3 regions of the Ruminococcus sp. J1101004sp1_RTP21198st1_B9_RTP21198_201120 genome follow, and region 1 is predicted to be linked to each of the others. Evidence: riboswitches for the same ligand, from Rfam matches in the RefSeq annotation. Region 1 holds a riboswitch; each other region holds the start of a gene.

Region 1 (5,910 bases):
CGAAAGTATAACAATTTTACCAATTTCCAATTCCTGTACCTGACGGCACATAGCCTTCTGGGAAATCAGCAGCAACTCTATGTGATTCATTTTCCCATAGGCGATCAGACTCTCTACGTTGGTAAATGCCTGAATCTCAAATGGGATATTTTTCTTATGATTAAGATAATCCATAAAATTCAAGGCATAATCCACCTCAAGATCACAGACAGCAAAAATATTCTTCTTCAATAGACACCTCCCGCATAAAGCAATGCACTTAAAAATATAGGAACTGTGAAATGAAAGTTTTCCAACGGCATACCGCTTTTGTAATAGGGTTCTCTTTTTCCTGTTTTGAAATAAGCACTGATGTAATGTAATAAGTAAAGAATTCGCTGGCAGACAATGCCGCTTGAAATCATAAGAGCAGCTGATATGACAGCTCCAATCAGAAAGGAATAGGAAATGCAATTGAGAATTTTCGTCGGTCCGATCATGCTTCCAATAACACTCAAAAGCTTGATGTCTCCGGCTCCCAGCATTCTGAATATGAATAAAATTCCCAGAATCAGTATCGGTACCAGCAGACCGCATATCCAGGTTCCAAGACTGCTAACATCCATTTTCCATATTCGCGTAAACAAACTGACCAGTACACAAAAAAGCAGCCAGCCATTGTCTACCTTCGCTCTCTGAATATCCATCAGAGCGGCACAGCCTGCCGCTATCGCAGGAAATATTCTGTAAAAAAGCATAGACGTACCATCCCTTCTTTTACATAGTGTTCACTAATAACAGGAGGCTATCTTGAAGTATTTTAGAGCCTGTTTGAGAAAGGCTTTCTGTATTTTATCTTTCGTAGAATAGGGAATAGTCAATCTGAAAAGATGACCTTCGATACCAGATGACTTCTGGTGAGTCTTATTATAGGTGCTCCATCACCATTTGTCCAGTCTTTTTTTTACAAATTTTTCTAAAAAAACTATAAACCTTTTTGTTCTTGCAGTATAATATTAACGGAGGTAAAATTATGACAATATTAACATGTCTTGGTGACAGCATCACCGATTGTGATCACTGCTTTTCCAGAGATTCCCTTGGCAATGGCTATGTGAAAATACTGTCAGACCGTTTTGAAAGGGACGACTCAGACTATCAGGTGCGCAATTATGGCACTGACGGCTTTACTATAAACAGACTTCTGCAGAGAATTCAGGGTGATTCTGATTTTACAAGTGATATTATAACAATTTTAATCGGAATCAATGATATTGGATTAATAATAAATACGGACAGAACACCGTTTCAGCAGAGGAATATGCTTGTTTCTTTTTACAAATGTTATGCAAACCTTATAACAATATTAACAAAATCAAACTCGCGTATTATTTTAATGGAGCCCTTTCTTTTTCCCTGGCCTGCCTGTTATAGAACCTGGCTTCCTTTTCGCCAGAAAATATCACAAATGATCCACCAGCTATCAGAACAGTTTCAAATTCCTTATCTTACATTGCATGAGGAATTGAATGAAAAGGCGCGTCGTTATGGATATTCAGAAATTACTACAGATGGGATTCACCTTACTGAGCAGGGACAAAAATTTCTGGCAGACAGATTGTATAAATTAATTTGCGGCTATTCACCGTACTAGTACATCGTTTTCGAAATAACTATACCACTCACTTGTCTGTGAATCCGATTGCACAGGTATAAAAGCCTCGGCGTAGCCCGCTACGCCTGCGTTTTTATACCTGCACACTCGAATTCACATCCTACGCGATTGGTATAGTTATTTACGAAACGATGTACTAGAGCGTGTTTGAAAAAGGCTTTCTGCAAGATGTGTAAAAAGCAATCTGTCTTATAACAGACTATTTTCAGTTGCATTGCTGGATACAATTATGTATAATGACCCTAAACTTATAAAAGAAGGTTTTTTTATGGATAAAATCATTAAAGAAATTGAAGATATGTCACTAAATGCATGGCCCTCCCATAAAATGGAGCTTTATGATGGATGGATTCTCCGTTTTTCCTATTTTTATACACATAGAACAAACAGTGTGGAGCAGTTCGGAACTTCTACCCTTTCCTGGAGGGAAAAGGTTTCTTTCTGCGAAGCAGAGTATGCCCGACTGGGCAGCCCTGCAATTTTTAAGATCAGTCCTCTGGTTTCTCCGGATTTTGATTATCTTCTGGAAAACCGCAACTACGAAATCCAGCATACAACAAATGTTATGGCAGCCTCACTGGATGGAGCAGATCTTTCTGCGCCTTGCGATCTGGTAACTCTTACTGACGATATTCCAGATATTTGGATTGAAAGTCTTTTTGATCTGAAAGGCACCATTAATCCTGTTCACCGTGCTGTAGTTCCATCCATGTATCATGCCATCGTAAAAGACACCGTATGCGCCTCCATCTGGAGTAACGGAAAAATTATTGCAACCGGGCTTGGAATTCTGGATCGAAATTATATTGGATTGTACGCTATCCATGTTCGCGAAGATTTCAGACACAAGGGTTATGCTCGTCAGATTTGTACTGCGCTTCTAAAAGAAGGAAAAAAGAAAGGCGCAACTAAGGCCTATCTTCAGGTAGTAGAGGGAAACACTCCCGCACGTAATCTTTATGAATCACTTGGACTTCATTATCTCTACACCTATTGGTTCCGGGTTCAGACACATACAAACTGAAAACTTTTCAGAGCATGTTTAAAAAAGGCTGCGATCAGTGTTTATCCTGATCACAGCCTTTTATTTGGGAATCGTATTTTTTGACTTATTCAACAAGTTGATTTCTCAAACAATCAACTTTCCAGTAAGTGCATTGCTTCATAATCCATCTTATGCCATATTATTTAATTTTGGGTTTTGTATATAATTCAGATCCTGGACTGCTGCCATTTATACGGTCTTCTTCTCCAGCTTAGCAGGTCTTATGTTTCCTACAACCATGCCTGTAAGCGGGCTGAAATAAAGAAGACTGGTAAGTACGCAGTAGATTGGAGTCATGATTGCAAACTGTACAAGACGTCCTGGCATAATTGCATAGAAGTTTGCTCCGATCATTACCAGTCCTGCAGTGGTCAGTCCAAGTGTTCCCACTACGCCAGAGACTGCAATTGCGACACACATAACAACAGTCTTTACTTTTCTGTTCTTTTCAGCCATTAGTTTTCCAGCCAGTCCGGGGATCACACCCCAGGCAACTGCAGATAAAGTGATCAGTGGATTAACTCCATAGCCTTTCATAAAACATCCAATGATATCGGCAACAGCACCTTCTACGCCACCAGCTACAGGCCCCATCCAAAGACCTGCCAATACAGTGGCAACCGTTCCCAATGTAATTCGATATACACCAAGATCAATTACCAGAACGCGTGACAGCACAAGCTGGATTGCTACCAGCAGTGCAAGGAATACAAGAGTCTTAACACTCCATGTCTGTTTGTTTTTATGCATAAAAAAAACACCTCCATAATGATTAAAATAACAGAGTAGTTACCATAAATAATAATCCCTCCACATTATGAGATGTTCTCACATGTAGCAACGGGTGCGGAAAATATATCGTAAACAGTCCTGCTGCTTTTCGTTTCACGGCGACTCCCCAGCCAATGAACACTTGACGCATAAATTCCTACTTCGCTATTATTTATTTAAAATGATTATAGCACAAAATATAGAAATTTCAATATGTATTTGTTATAATATTCACATAAATAAATTAATCGTTACTGTTCACTGACAAATGTTTGTGCATACTCTCCTCTTTTTCGCATATTCTAAGAATATCTTCCCTTATATAGGAAAAATATTTGACAAAAAGGAGTGTTTCTATGAGTATAAAATCCACAAACAAATCATCTTGCCAAAAACAGCCGCCACTACAAAATCCTTATAATGTTTTTTATAATAATTACATGAATACAAATGCCACTACAGAATGTACAGGACTTGGCTATCGTATGCCAGATAACTCGGAGGAATGGAATGCATGCCGAGAGGTTTTCGATTTTCTTCCTGTACCATTTCCGGATTCGGAGGATACAAAGCAACAATGAAAAAGTTCACAAAACTATTACTCGGCTCTTTGGTACTATTCTCTCTGTCAGGATGTACTGCCGGTGATATGATCACCAGCTATACTTCTACTTCTGATCAGAGTGAAGCCACCTTACAGAACACTTCAGAAACACCCAAACAGCGTGTTTATATGGATGAAATCAAAGGAACCCTTAAGGATTTCACCGGTGCCACCCTGACTATGGAAAATCAGGAACAAACTTACGTTTTTGATCTTTCTGAAGCAACTTTGGAATGCGAAGATGGCATGATCACTGGAGATGAGATCAGTGTCATTTATGAAGGCCAGCTTTCTAACAAGGATACCAGCACTGTAAAAGCATTGAAAGTAGTAGACGACTTTCACAAAAAGAATCAGCTGGAAGTACGAAAGGCCTATGGGGAAGTACAGAGTTTGACCTCAAATACCATTACCATAAAAAATAAAAAGGGAAAAACAGCCACCTATCCAATCACTGGAACTGAACAATATTATCAGAATGGCATCCGCACCGGTGTATGGGTATACATTCATTTTAAAGGCAAGTTTGCTTCCAGTCAGGATACCCAAAGTTCTTCTCTTAATGCCAGTCATCTGAAAGTACTAAGCATTTCAGATATTGATCCGCTTACACTTCCAGATCCAACACCAACACCAGATCCTGCACAAGTTTCTGCCGATGACTCAGCAAAAGAACAGCAGATTCATGCAGAAATTCAGAATATTTCCCTGAATACGCTCACAGTTCTTCCCTCTGGCTCTGACAGCACAATAAATGTGGACTTGTCTCAGATTCCTTCTTACTTTAAAGGTGGAACAGCACCAGGCTCCTATGTAACCATAACTTGCACTGGACAATTTCAGGGAAATTCACTGGATGGTGTTACTGTTACAGCAGTCACCGGTGATGATCCGGATTCTCTTGGAAGCCGGGAAATTACCAGCTCAGTCAGCGGTACAATTATAGGCCATACAGCAAATACCGTCACACTTCAAACTGGCGATGGCGCAACCATAACCTGCTTTACAGAAGGGGCAAAGGATACCTCCACCAGTAATATGGAATCCGGCGCAGGTATCTGCATTACCTTTGATCCTACAAAATCCAAAAATTCCAACATTTATACATCTATCAAGATTCAGGACGCCTGAAGGTGTCCTGAATCCTTTTCTCTCCATCTGCCAGCCAGGCTCTCACATCCCCGGATTCTCCCAGAATGTCCATAAATGCCTGGTATTCATCCATTAAGCCCTTCCCATGTAAGACCATATAAGCTCCTGCATCACTTCCAAGAGCCACCTTTGCTCGGTACTTGTATGCCAGACGAAGGTTCTTTGCGGCCAGTTCTATAATAGGATCAAGCACTGATTCCTTATATCTTCCACATCCACGAAGATTTCGAATTGTCACAAGAGTAGGAACCCATACACTATCACTGTCAGCTAATTCTCTGATTGTTTCCGGATCAATATAATTTCCATGTTCTACTGAATCCACACCAGCTTCCACAGCTGCCTGTACACCATAAATTCCATTGGTATGGCTCATCACCGCCATCCCTTCTTCATGGGCAATATGTACCATCTCGCAGACTTCCTTCCTGTCTAAAGGCGTTCCGGTAATCTGTCCATGGTTATTAAAATCCAGAAGTCCTGTGGTCATAATTTTAATAAAATCTGCCCCTTTGTTTTTCGCTTCTTTCAAAAGGACATGGTATTCTTTCATAGTGTCAAAACCTTTTCCCACGATAGAGCCATAGTGTCCATTTTTATGGATGGCAAAAATAGGAGTACGATAATCAATTCCATATTCTGGTGCCAGTTTCCTGGCTCTTTCCGATACTCCTAATGCATCTC
Region 2 (5,910 bases), on a different contig from region 1:
CAGCTGCGGTGCAAAGAATCAGATAATAAAAGGGCGCCTGTGCAACTGTGAATATTGCGGACAGCGTCTCAATTCCTGACAGCAGATGCGAATTATTACACAAGGGGCTGCCTGTTTTCCGGCAGCCCCAATGTTAGATTGTCACTTGTTAAGTTGGTTGAACCGCTGTATACGGAACCGTACGGTGGCGTGATAGCACGGATTACGAATGCGGTCGGCAGCTGTGGGAGCGTCATAGGCGCGGAACAGCTGACTTTCATATGTGATGTCGCCGGTAGGCGACATGTTCGTTTAGCGGCAAAGAAGAATATTTAAAAGCTGTGAAATTGTCTGATTTAGTACAGGATGCCTGAGGTAAGGGGCAATCTGGTTCATAGGAGCCAGCACAAAGTCACGATTCTGCATATCCGGATGGGGGATGTGAAGATCTGCAGTATCAATGATTTCCTGATCATAAAAGAGAATATCCAGATCCAGAGTACGAGGACCCCAGTGAATAATACGTTCCCGGTTTGCCTCCTGTTCCAGCTGATGAAGACGTTCCAGCAATTCTTCCGGTGAAAGAAGGGTACGCATTTTCAAAACTCCATTCAGAAATTCATCCTGATCGGTAACACCATAAGGTTCTGTTACAAGATAATCAGAAACGGCCTCTATCCGGCATCCTTTTGTTTTTTTCAAACCACGTATCCCATTGTCGATGAACAGCTTTTTATCTCCCATATTAGAGCCAAAAGCAATGTATGCAGTATGCCATTTTCTTGTGATTTCCACAGATACGGTTTTCAGTGGAAGACCAACAGGAGCCCAGGGCTTTTCAATTTTCAGTGTGATCTGTTCCAGACCGGAAAGAGAGTCGAGCAGCATCTCTGCAAGATTTTCTGCAAGTGCTTCCAGAAGCTTAAAAGTATGTTTTCTGGTGAAATCTGTAATCATGTGGCTGACTTCTCCGTAATTGATAGAAGCAGACAGATCATCCGTTAACCCGGCCTGACGTGTGTGGGTAAAGAGGGTGGCAGAAATAACAAATTTTTGTCCAAGTACATTTTCTTCCGGATAGACACCATGGTTGGCAAAAATTTCCAGTTCTTTAATTTCTATTTTATCAAATCTGGTTTTATCCATAACAGTTGTTCCTTTCTGTTGGCTATTTACAATTTTGAGGAATTTGAACGCAGTCGCTTCGCGACTGCGTTCATGAGCAAGTAGCAAAGCGGATTGCGAATGTCCTCTTTACTCTCAATTACAACCCAAAATTGCTTCTGTCATCTGGATTACGCGTCTGTTTTCCTTGACATCATGAACACGCACAAAAGAACAGCCCTTCATCACACCAATTACACTGGTAGCCAGTGTTCCCTCTACACGCTGGTCTACAGGCAGATCAAGTGCCAGTCCGATCATCGACTTGCGTGAGGTGCCAAGAAGAACCGGAAAGCCCAGATTCTTAAAAAGCTCCAGATGATTCATAGTTTCCAGATTCATCTCAAATGTTTTTCCAAATCCAACCCCTGGATCGAGAATGATTTTCTCATCTTTGATTCCTGCTTTTCTTGCAAGATTGACACATTCCTGTGTCTCAGAAAGCATATCAATGAGAAAATTGTTATATTCTGTATTGGACTTATTGTGCATGAGACAGCATGCAACATCATATTTGGCAATTACAGCTCCCATTTCAGAATCATATTTTAATCCCCAGATATCGTTGACCAGATCTGCACCGGCCTGAATCGCACTTTCTGCCACGCTGCTTTTGAAGGTATCTACAGAAATGGGAATGTCAAAACGTTTTCTGACCGCTTCGATAACGGGCAAAACTCTCTGAGCTTCTTCCTCTGCACTGACCGGCGTGTGTCCGGGACGCGTAGACTCCCCGCCAATATCGATAATATCCGCACCATCCGCGATCATGGCTTCTGTATGCCGCAAAGCTTCATCTAAATGATTCCATTTCCCGCCATCGGAAAAAGAATCAGGAGTAATATTTAAAATTCCCATTATATAAGTGTGATTTTGTGTATCAAAAAAACGATTTCCAATTTTCATAAATAGAAACCATCCTTTCTGTTAGATTTTTTAGAAGGCTTAATATTCAATTGTCAGATTTTTTTTCTCAGAAGGCCAGTAACATTCTGAAGCTGCTGAACATGAAAAACAATTTCTGGACTTTTTATCAGCCTTATATAGCAGCATAGCCAACACATTATCAGATCCATCCGTCCTGTGCTGACTGATCGCAGATAATATTTCCTCTTTTTCCTGCTCTGTAAAATGCAGATCTGCCAGAATCTTTCCGGCTATTTCAGCTCCTGCAATGTCATGAGAAATACCCGACAGATATTGCTGCGCACGGCCAATGTCATGAAGAAGAGCAGTGGCATAAATGATTTCCCTGGACAGATTAAGCTTGTTTTCCAGAGAATAAATATACATCAGCCTGGCAACATCCAGAAAGTGTTCCGGCGTATGTCTGCAGAAAATACGATCTTTTTCAAGCTCCTGTATTTTCTCACAGTGCTTTTGATAAAGGGGATGCCGCCAGATTAAAGAAATACGGTTTGTTTCAGAAAAAGAACTGCTCATTTTCCGACCATGGAAAGGAACATTTTCTGCAGCTCCTTATCTTCTTTGAAGGCTCCGCGGGTTACAGTTGTAATTGTTTTGCTTCCTGGCTTTTTAACGCCTCGCATGGTCATGCAGGTGTGTTCTGCTTCCAGCATAACCATAATTCCCTTCGGAGAGAGGGCACGCTCCAGAGCGTCCGCAATCTGTACTGTGAGGCGTTCCTGGATCTGCGGTCTTCTGGCATAAACCTCTATCGTACGTGCCAGCTTGCTTAATCCTGTGACTTTTCCATCGGGAATATAAGCCAGGTGCGCCTTACCATAAAAAGGCATCAGATGATGCTCGCACATAGAGTAAAAAGTAATATCTTTTTCCAATACGATCTCATTATTTTCTACTGGAAACTGCTTCAGTAAATGGTGATCTGCTTCCTGATCGAGACCACCGTAAATTTCCTCGCACATACGTGCAATTCTGTCGGGAGTATCAATCAGTCCCTCCCGGGTAATATCCTCACCGATTCCTTCCAGAAGCAGGCGGATGGCCTGTTCTACTTTTTGTTTGTCAACCATTAAAAATAACCTCCTTTGTATTTGATTGCGGAGACTATCCTTTTTTGATAAAACCGGGGAAGGATTTTCGAATTCGAATATCTGCCTGCTTAATACGCAAAAAAGGATATCTCCAATTGTGATAGAATGTATGTCGAAAACATTCCCTTGAGCCTGTTAAAAAACGTTTCCACAAATCGCAATGTGCATCTTGCAGAAAGCTCCTTTCGGGCAGGCTCTGACACAATATGAGATATCCCTCTTATAGTGCTTGCAACGGGTGCGGATAATATACCGTAAGACGTGCTTTTCGTTTCAGTGACAACTCCCCATTCACCGAACACTTGACGCATAAAATCCTATTTTGCATATCATTCATTTCGAAAGTTAGTATATCACGTCTTTTGGGAATAGAAAAGTGTTTTTTCTTAAACAGGTTGCGAAAGGGTAACGTGGATATTATAATAGGAATAGACAAAATTCACTGGAAGGAGTCAGTTTTATGACAGTTAAAGAACGAATCACCGCACTTCGGGAAGTAATGGCAGAGAAGAAAATAGATGCTTATCTTGTTCCCACAGATGATTTTCATGCATCTGAATATGTAGGAGAATACTTTAAGTGCAGAAAATATATTACAGGTTTTACCGGATCTGCCGGCAGAGCAGTCATCATGCAGGATATGGCTGGATTGTGGACAGATGGAAGATATTTCATCCAGGCGGCCGCACAGCTGGAGGGAACGGGTGTAGAGCTTTTTAAAATGGGAGAACCAGATGTTCCCACTGTGCACCAGTTTCTGGAAGAAAAATTAGGCGAGGGAATGTGCCTTGGTTTTGACGGAAGAACCGTCAGCGCCGAAGAAGCAGATGAACTGACCGAACTTCTTGCAAAAAAAGGAGCCACTCTTCAGACGGATTCTGATCTGGTAGGAGAAATCTGGGAAGATCGTCCGGCACTTTCCTGTGAACCGGTTATGGAACTGGATGTAAAATGGGCAGGCGAATCCCGTGCTGACAAATGTGCAAGAATCCGTAAATCAATGGAAGAGAAAGGTGCAGATGGATTTGTACTGACTTCTCTGGATGACATTGCATGGCTGCTGAATATTCGTGGCGGCGATGTACATTGCTGTCCGGTTGTTCTCTCTTATCTGATAATGACAAAAACAGAAATCAGGCTGTTTGCAAATGAAAAAGCATTTTCGGCTTCAATTCTGGACGCATTATCTAAGGATGGCGTAACCATTCTGCCCTATGACAGCATTTATGAATATGTAAAAACATTTGAGAAAGACATGACAGTTCTTCTTTGTAAAAAGAAAGCCAACTGTCGTCTGGTAAACAGTATTCCGAAGGAAGTAACGATTCTGGATGAAGCCAACCTGACTTTTCTTCCAAAATCAATTAAAAATCCAGTAGAAGTAGAAAATGAACGTATCGCTCATATCAAAGACGGAGTTGCGCTTACCAAATTCATCTGCTGGCTAAAGAAAAATGTTGGCAAAATTACAATGACAGAGTTAAGCGCAGGAGAGAAGCTGTACAGCTTCCGTGCCCAGCAGGAGAACTTTATCGACAACAGCTTTGACCCCATTATTTCTTATGGCATTCATGCTGCAATCAACCATTATTCTGCCACACCAGAGACAGATATTGCCATTGAGCCTGGCAATTTCCTTCTGGCAGACACAGGCGGACACTATTACGAAGGTACTACAGATACCACCCGCACAATTGTTATGGGCTCTGTGAATGACGAGCAGAAGAAATATTTTACCGCTGTTTTACGTGGCATGCTGAACCTTGGAAATGCCAAATTCCGTTATGGCTGTACTGGTGTAAATCTGGATTATCTGGCGCGTGGTCCGTTATGGGAAATGGGACAGGATTTTAATCATGGAACAGGACATGGAGTTGGTTATCTTCTGAATGTTCATGAAGGACCAAACAGCTTCCGCTGGAGAATTATTCAGGGAGATAATGCAGTACTGGAAGAGGGTATGATCACATCAGATGAGCCTGGATACTATGTGGAAAACCAATATGGAATCCGCCACGAAAACCTGCTCGTATGCAAAAAAGCAGAGAAAACTACATTCGGCCAGTTCATGTGCTTTGAACATCTGACTATGGTACCGTTTGATCTGGATGCTGTTGTTCCCGAGCTGATGACTGTGCAGGAACGGGCACTTCTTAATAATTATCATACACAGGTATATAAAAAGATTTCTCCATATCTGGAAGAAGAGGAAAAAGAATGGCTGAAAGAAGCTACACGCGAAATCTAAAGCTAATCATTTAAAACAGTAAACAGGGGCATGTATAAAACTGATATGCATCGCCCCTGTTTTATATTTCACAGAAAAAAGCAGTGCCTGCGGGAAGGAGAATAAATGACAATAACTACTTTATGCTATATCGAAAACGATGGCAAATATTTGATGCTTCACAGAGTAAAAAAGCAAAATGACATGAACGAAGGCAAATGGATTGGTGTAGGTGGACATACAGAAAATCAGGAATCCCCTGAAGAATGTCTTCTGCGTGAAGTAAAAGAAGAAACAGGACTCACACTTACTTCCTACAAATTTCGTGGCCTGGTAACCTTTATAAACAGCGAATGTGAATCTGAGCTTATGTGTGTATTTACAGCCGATGGATATACCGGGGAACTGATTGAATGCAATGAAGGCGAACTATGCTGGGTTGATAAGAAAATAGTGCCAGAGCTTCCTACATGGGAAGGTGATAAAGTTTTTCTGAACCTGCTTCTTTCAGAGGAAAAACGT
Region 3 (5,910 bases), on a different contig from region 1:
TTCAAGCAATTCTTCAAAAAGAAGTAGGACTGGTGTTTGTACATGTGCTGGAAGATGCCGGAGTTTATAAATGCACACCAAAAGGAAGAGAAGATTTTATGCGTTTTGTGGACAGTTTATAGGACGTATTCTGACCGTGATTATAATGAATGCTGTAGTATGAAGTACAAAACTACAGAACAAGAAAATATTTTATAACAGCAGTTGCAGCCGGTATCTCATGATATATAAAATGAGAATATCGGCTGCTTTTCATTATTTTTACCCCTAAAAGGTAATCTTCTGAAAACCAAAACTGTAGTTTGGATCTCAACTGAAAAGAATTAAATTTTTTTGTTACCATCCACTATTTTTTACGATATATAATATGAATGGAAATTTTTTTATTCAAAAAGGCGCCTTATCTGTTGCTGGTCAGATTATGGACAGTGACTTTTATCTTAAAGAAACCCGGAGGACAACCTGTAAATGAATGATGATGAAATTATAAACCTGTTTTTGAAAAGAGATGAGAATGGAATTATAGAATTGAGTACTAAGTATCATCCCTATTGCTACAAGATTGCCTGGAATTTATTGGCAAATAGAGAAGATGCCGAGGAATGTCTGAATGATACCTGGTTTTCAGTATGGTCACAGATTCCTCCTACGCATCCTCCTGTATTGGCACACTTTTGCGGTCGGATTACAAGAAATCTTAGTATCGACCGTTTAAGGAAAAAGTTTGCAGGCAAGCGCCCGGATGTTCATATGGCAGATGTTATAGAGGAAATGGATCAGCTAAATGTAACTTATACCGTGGAAGAACAGCTGGCGGAAAAAGAACTGATGGAAACCATAAATCGTTTTTTGGAAGAAATGTCTCCAAAGGACAGAAATATTTTTGTACGAAGATACTGGTTTTTAGATCCTGTTTCTGCAATCTCCAAAAGGCATCATATGTCAACGGGAAGCGTGAAAATGAATTTATACAGAAACCGGAAAAAGCTGTTGAAACTGTTGGAAAAAGAAGGAGGACGCATATGAAAAAGTTTGATTTTTCAAAAGAATTTGGTAATATTGATCCGAAATATATAGAGGAAGCAGAGCGGGAATGGAGTGAAAAAAAGGAAAACCGGAGACCGAAAGGGTGGAGCAAAGCAGCAGCTGCCTGTGTGATCGTCGCCTTGGGTTCTGTTATCTTTTCTAATCCACATATCCAGGCTGCAATAAAAAATATTACATTGTCCATAGGAGAAACCCTTGGTTTCCCAAAAAGCATTGAATCTTATACGGAAGTGTTGAATACCGCTAAGGAAGACAAAGGAATTACTGTAACATTAAAAGAAGTTGTTCTGGATAATGGGGTTCTGTTAACAAAGGTGCATGCAGAAAAAACATCTTCCGGGCAAAAGGGCACGGATGATGTCCAGGATGCCTGGACCTTTGCCAATACACAGCTTGACATTGATTATCAGAAAACTACAATAAATGGACAGAAAATTGAAGAATACGAAAGCGGACACTATCTGCCGTATTCGGATGAGGATTTGCTAAATATTGGACTGGATGAAAATGTCTATGATGCTGTTCTGGAATCCCGATTTTCCCTTGATGGTGAGCTGGGAGAAAATCCGGAAGTACATTTGGTACTTGGTGCCTATCAAAATGAAAATCTTGGCGAAGATTATTTTGCAGAGTTTGAGTTTGATTTTTCTATTCCCCATGCGGAGCTTATGAAACAGACAGTTCATAAAAAGCTGGAAGATGTTTCTGTTAAAACAGAAGAAGGAACCGTAAAATTAACAGACTTTTCCATGAATAAACTGCAAAGTATAATTACGGCAGAAATTCCGGAAGAACTTGAGGAAAAGCTGTATAATGGTAATGAGATGATGCTTATGGGGACAGACAGTAAAGGAAATCAGGTACAGTATGAACTGCGCAGTAATTCAGCAGATGGTAAATCTCAATGGAGTTTTAAAACCAGTTTCTGGGGCATGTATCAGCTGGATTCTGACGGTCCGGTTCTTTTACTCCCGGATATTGACAGCGATTATCTGGAATTACAGCTTTATACCAGAGAACCTTATATGGCTGCTGCAGACACTGTCTGGGTTGATGACGATTTTGTAGAAATTGGTGAGACTACAGAAGAAGTAGAAGAAGTTCCAGAGGATACTTTGGAGGGAGAAAATCCGTCAGATGCAGAGGAGCCGGTTGAAACTCAAATTATCGGAGGGGCAGATGCTCCCACAGAAGTAAGGCTTCAAGACGATACAGACCAGAAAGAAAATACCGACGCAGCAGATAAAACGGATGAAGATTATGGAACCGAAGAAAGCGCATATGATGGAACTACAGGTGAAATCACTGCAGAATCTGACTGGACACCTGTCGGTGAAAAAATAAGGATTCAGATTAAGTAGAAAAACGTGAATCTTCTTAAAAGCTTGCGTGTGGAATTAATCTTAATCTGTTCGGTTATGAAATTTCTGAAAAGTTCAAGGACTCGGAGCGATTTGATATTGTAATATTCAAATACCCAGATGATGAAAGCCGTCTTTTTATCAAAAGAGTGATCGGACTGCCGGGAGAGGTAGTGGAAATTAAGGATGGGAAAGTTTACATTGATGGTTCGCCCACTTCATTGGATGACTCGTTCATTCCGGAGAAAATGATCGGAAGTTATGGTCCATATACAGTTCCGGAAAACTGTTATTTCATGCTTGGTGATAATCGGAATGATTCGAAGGATTCACGTTCATGGAAAAACAAATTCGTGCGATTTGACCAGATTGTGGGGAAAGCTGTTGTAAGATACTATCCTTCTTTTAAGTGGTTAGGATAATAAGAAACGCGAATATCAGTGGCTTATTAAGTACTGGAATATTCGCGTTTTTTATTTGATATCGCTAAGTTTTTATATTTTCAAATATATGTAATCAGCTGGCAGCCGGTTTTCTAAAAATACTAAAAATTCCTGTCTGTTCAATCAATCTTGTGATGGTAAAGAAGATAAAGGAATCAATTGGCCACATGATCAGGTTCTTTACAGTACGCATTGGAAGGATTGCAAGGAATCCTTTTCCGTAGAGCATGTCCAGCCATAAGGTATTTAACAGAACATTTACAATCAGAACGACAACCAGTTTTGCAATCAGCACGCGACGGAAAGTGAGCTTATGTTTGTAGTAAAAACATCCATAAATAAATGCCGCGAGCATTGCGTTAAAGGTGAACCCAAAGAAAAATGGACCATCAGGGCGGATAAAGAATTTCACAATATCCAGCACACCGGCAAACAGACATCCGGTAATGGGTCCAAACAGATAATCAGCAATCTGGTTTGGGATACCGGAAAATCCAATTTTTACATAGGGACCGATGTTGATAGAAGCAACTGAATTTAAAATCAGTGCCAGGGCAGCAAGCATTGCACAGACTGCCAGTGTAGAAGTGTTTTTCAGCTCTTTAGCTGAGGTGAGAAACATGTTCTTTGTTTTCTCCATAAAAAAATTACCTCCTTTTCTTTTTTCGCTCACAATAGGAGATAATTTATGGATTCATATTTATCTTCTGTTGCAGCGAGAAGCAATCCACGAACCGCAAGATTTCTCTTTTCGTCCTCCGGCAACTCTCCATCCGGAAGGCACTTTACGCTCATGAATTTACTCTGCATTACTTTACATGAGGCAGTATATAGCAGAGAACTGGAAAAAGCAAGTAAAAAATTACTTATTTGAGAATTTTTTTCGATAATCGTTAGCTGAAATCTTTTCCATTTCTTTAAAAACACGAGAAAAGTATTTTTCATCATCATATCCAACTAAAAGAGATATTTCTGATATCTTTTTTCCAGAACTCATTAAAAGCTGCTTTGCATGACGGATCCGTACCAGTTTTATATATTGTATAATGTTAATATCAAATTTTGCTTTGAATTTTCTTGACAAATAGGGTTCACTTAAATGAAATTCAGAAGCAATATAGGGTAAGTTAAGCTGATTCGAATAATTTTGGTCGATATATTTCTTTATGGAAATAAAAATATCCTCTGTTATATAATCCTCTTCATGTGTGGGAGTAATTACTTTTTTTCTTTCAATTTCACTTTGAGCTTTCTGTACGGCAAGGTTTAGTTTGTCAGGCTGTATTGGTTTTAAAATATAATCAAGCCCCCCCTTTATGAAAAAATTTCGGATGTATTCATAATCTGTGTATCCACTGATCGCAATAACAGGAGTAGAAACACTATTTTCAACAATCCAATCCATTAATTCCAATCCATCTGAAATAGGCATGCAGATATCTGTAAATATCAGATCTGGTGAATACTGTCGGATTAACTGAACTGCTTCTAATCCATCTTCAGCTTCGTATATTTCAGATATTTTATAGGTGCTTTTAGGAATAAGTAATTTAATACAGTCCCGAACTGGTTTTTCGTCGTCAATAATCAGCAATTTCATTAGCAGGTTCCTCCAGGAATAATGTGATCTTTATGCAAACCCCATAAGGGGAAATGTTTTCAACAGAAACGGAAGATGCATTGTGATAATACATATTAAGTCGAGTTTGGATATTGTCAAGACCGATCCCTTTTTCTTTTTCCTTGTACTGGTTGTATTTTATGGAGTGAAACATAAGCTGGAGATTATCTAATTCTTTTTTAGAGAGAGATTTTCCATTGTTTTCTACCAGTACGGTTAGGATTCCGTTGTTTAAATGTGAAGTGGCACAGATATAGTATCCTTCCGGCCGTTTTACAAACCCATGCTTAAAATAATTTTCCATAATAGGCTGAAGAATCATTTTTGGAACCATTAGGGAAACCGTATCAGGATCTGGATTCAAATCAAAATGAAAATTTTCTCCAAAACGTTGTCTTTGAAATATGAGATATCTTTGTGCATAATCAAATTCACTTTGTAATGAAATTAATGGATGCTGGATATCCATGGCGTAATTCATCATGAGAGAAAGATTAGTAATTAACGAATAAAGTTCCGGTGAATTATTTTGCAGGGCTAACGTTCCAAGAGATTGTAATGTATTATTCATAAAGTGTGGATTTAGCTGAGCTTGCAGCATTCGCAATTGCGCGTCTTTTATAGAGAGTTCAAGCTCATATTTATCTATTTTCAGTAGTTGTATTGTTTCAATCATGGAATTAAATGAGTCGTTTAGAACGCGTATTTCATCATTGCTATTTAACTCAAGAGGAGCATAACTTTTTCCTTGCTTAATATCCTTCATCTGTTTTGTCAGCAGAATAATAGGCGTAGTAAGACTTTTGGAAAAATGCCAGGTTATCAAGATGGAAAGAAACAAAAATGCAATATAAGTTGGCAGGTAAATATTCAGAATCTGAAAAATACTTTCATAAGCGTTTGTTAAAGGGACTGTTTTTATAATGGTGATGGGAGTATTTAACACTTCAATAGTCTTATAAAATATAAATTTGCTTTGTTTATTATCAGTATATTTTTGATAGTTTCCGGAGGCAGAAAGCTGATGGGCTATATTGTTTATTTCAGATGGAATTTTATTTGATAAAACATTATTTGTACTATATAAAACAGTTTCAGATGAATTGTTGATGACATAGATTGCTTCATCAGAAGCGGTTAGCATGTCCTTGGACAATTTTTCAAAAGATACACTAGAAAGTGTTATGGTAAGGGCTCCAATTGGGGTGTTTTCTGGAATACTCTGAAGATTAAGATATATAGAAACTGAGTAATTGTCTTTAGAGTTTCTGGAAGAAAAAATATGAGCTGTATAATCACCAGGGAATAAGACGGAATCAGACAGGGAAGCTGTAAGCAGATCGCGATTCTGAAATATGTAAGTTTTGTTTTTTTTGATACACTGTAAAGAAATTGACTCGATATCATTGGAAAGGTTTTGAATGGATTGCATAAAGGT

Evidence for each region. A riboswitch is a leader RNA that binds a small molecule or an ion and turns the genes downstream of it on or off. The one in region 1 is predicted to bind tetrahydrofolate.
Region 2: it holds a riboswitch for tetrahydrofolate, as region 1 does, so the genes downstream of both, folE (GTP cyclohydrolase I FolE) here and AB5618_RS01395 (folate family ECF transporter S component) in region 1, are expected to answer to the same signal.
Region 3: it holds a riboswitch for tetrahydrofolate, as region 1 does, so the genes downstream of both, AB5618_RS19105 (folate family ECF transporter S component) here and AB5618_RS01395 (folate family ECF transporter S component) in region 1, are expected to answer to the same signal.

What each region holds. Positions count from the first base shown of each region.
Region 1 covers NZ_JBCOMI010000002.1:45,482-51,391, forward strand. The annotation lists gene AB5618_RS01375 (hypothetical protein) at 1-231, opposite strand, end outside; gene AB5618_RS01380 (prepilin peptidase) at 228-737, opposite strand; gene AB5618_RS01385 (GDSL-type esterase/lipase family protein) at 1,013-1,633, shown strand; gene AB5618_RS01390 (N-acetyltransferase) at 1,923-2,678, shown strand; gene AB5618_RS01395 (folate family ECF transporter S component) at 2,889-3,449, opposite strand; THF riboswitch at 3,536-3,637, opposite strand; gene AB5618_RS01400 (hypothetical protein) at 3,827-4,051, shown strand; gene AB5618_RS01405 (hypothetical protein) at 4,048-5,205, shown strand; gene AB5618_RS01410 (amidohydrolase family protein) at 5,186-5,910, opposite strand, start outside.
Region 2 covers NZ_JBCOMI010000010.1:137,860-143,769, forward strand. The annotation lists gene AB5618_RS08970 (hypothetical protein) at 1-79, shown strand, start outside; gene folK (2-amino-4-hydroxy-6-hydroxymethyldihydropteridine diphosphokinase) at 292-1,125, opposite strand; gene folP (dihydropteroate synthase) at 1,240-2,049, opposite strand; gene AB5618_RS08985 (HD domain-containing protein) at 2,089-2,586, opposite strand; gene folE (GTP cyclohydrolase I FolE) at 2,583-3,140, opposite strand; THF riboswitch at 3,392-3,488, opposite strand; gene AB5618_RS08995 (aminopeptidase P family protein) at 3,622-5,409, shown strand; gene AB5618_RS09000 (8-oxo-dGTP diphosphatase) at 5,515-5,910, shown strand, end outside.
Region 3 covers NZ_JBCOMI010000041.1:9,496-15,405, forward strand. The annotation lists gene AB5618_RS19085 (hypothetical protein) at 1-122, shown strand, start outside; gene AB5618_RS19090 (RNA polymerase sigma factor) at 469-1,026, shown strand; gene AB5618_RS19095 (DUF4179 domain-containing protein) at 1,023-2,408, shown strand; gene lepB (signal peptidase I) at 2,471-2,830, shown strand; gene AB5618_RS19105 (folate family ECF transporter S component) at 2,925-3,491, opposite strand; THF riboswitch at 3,563-3,660, opposite strand; gene AB5618_RS19110 (response regulator) at 3,714-4,451, opposite strand; gene AB5618_RS19115 (sensor histidine kinase) at 4,432-5,910, opposite strand, start outside.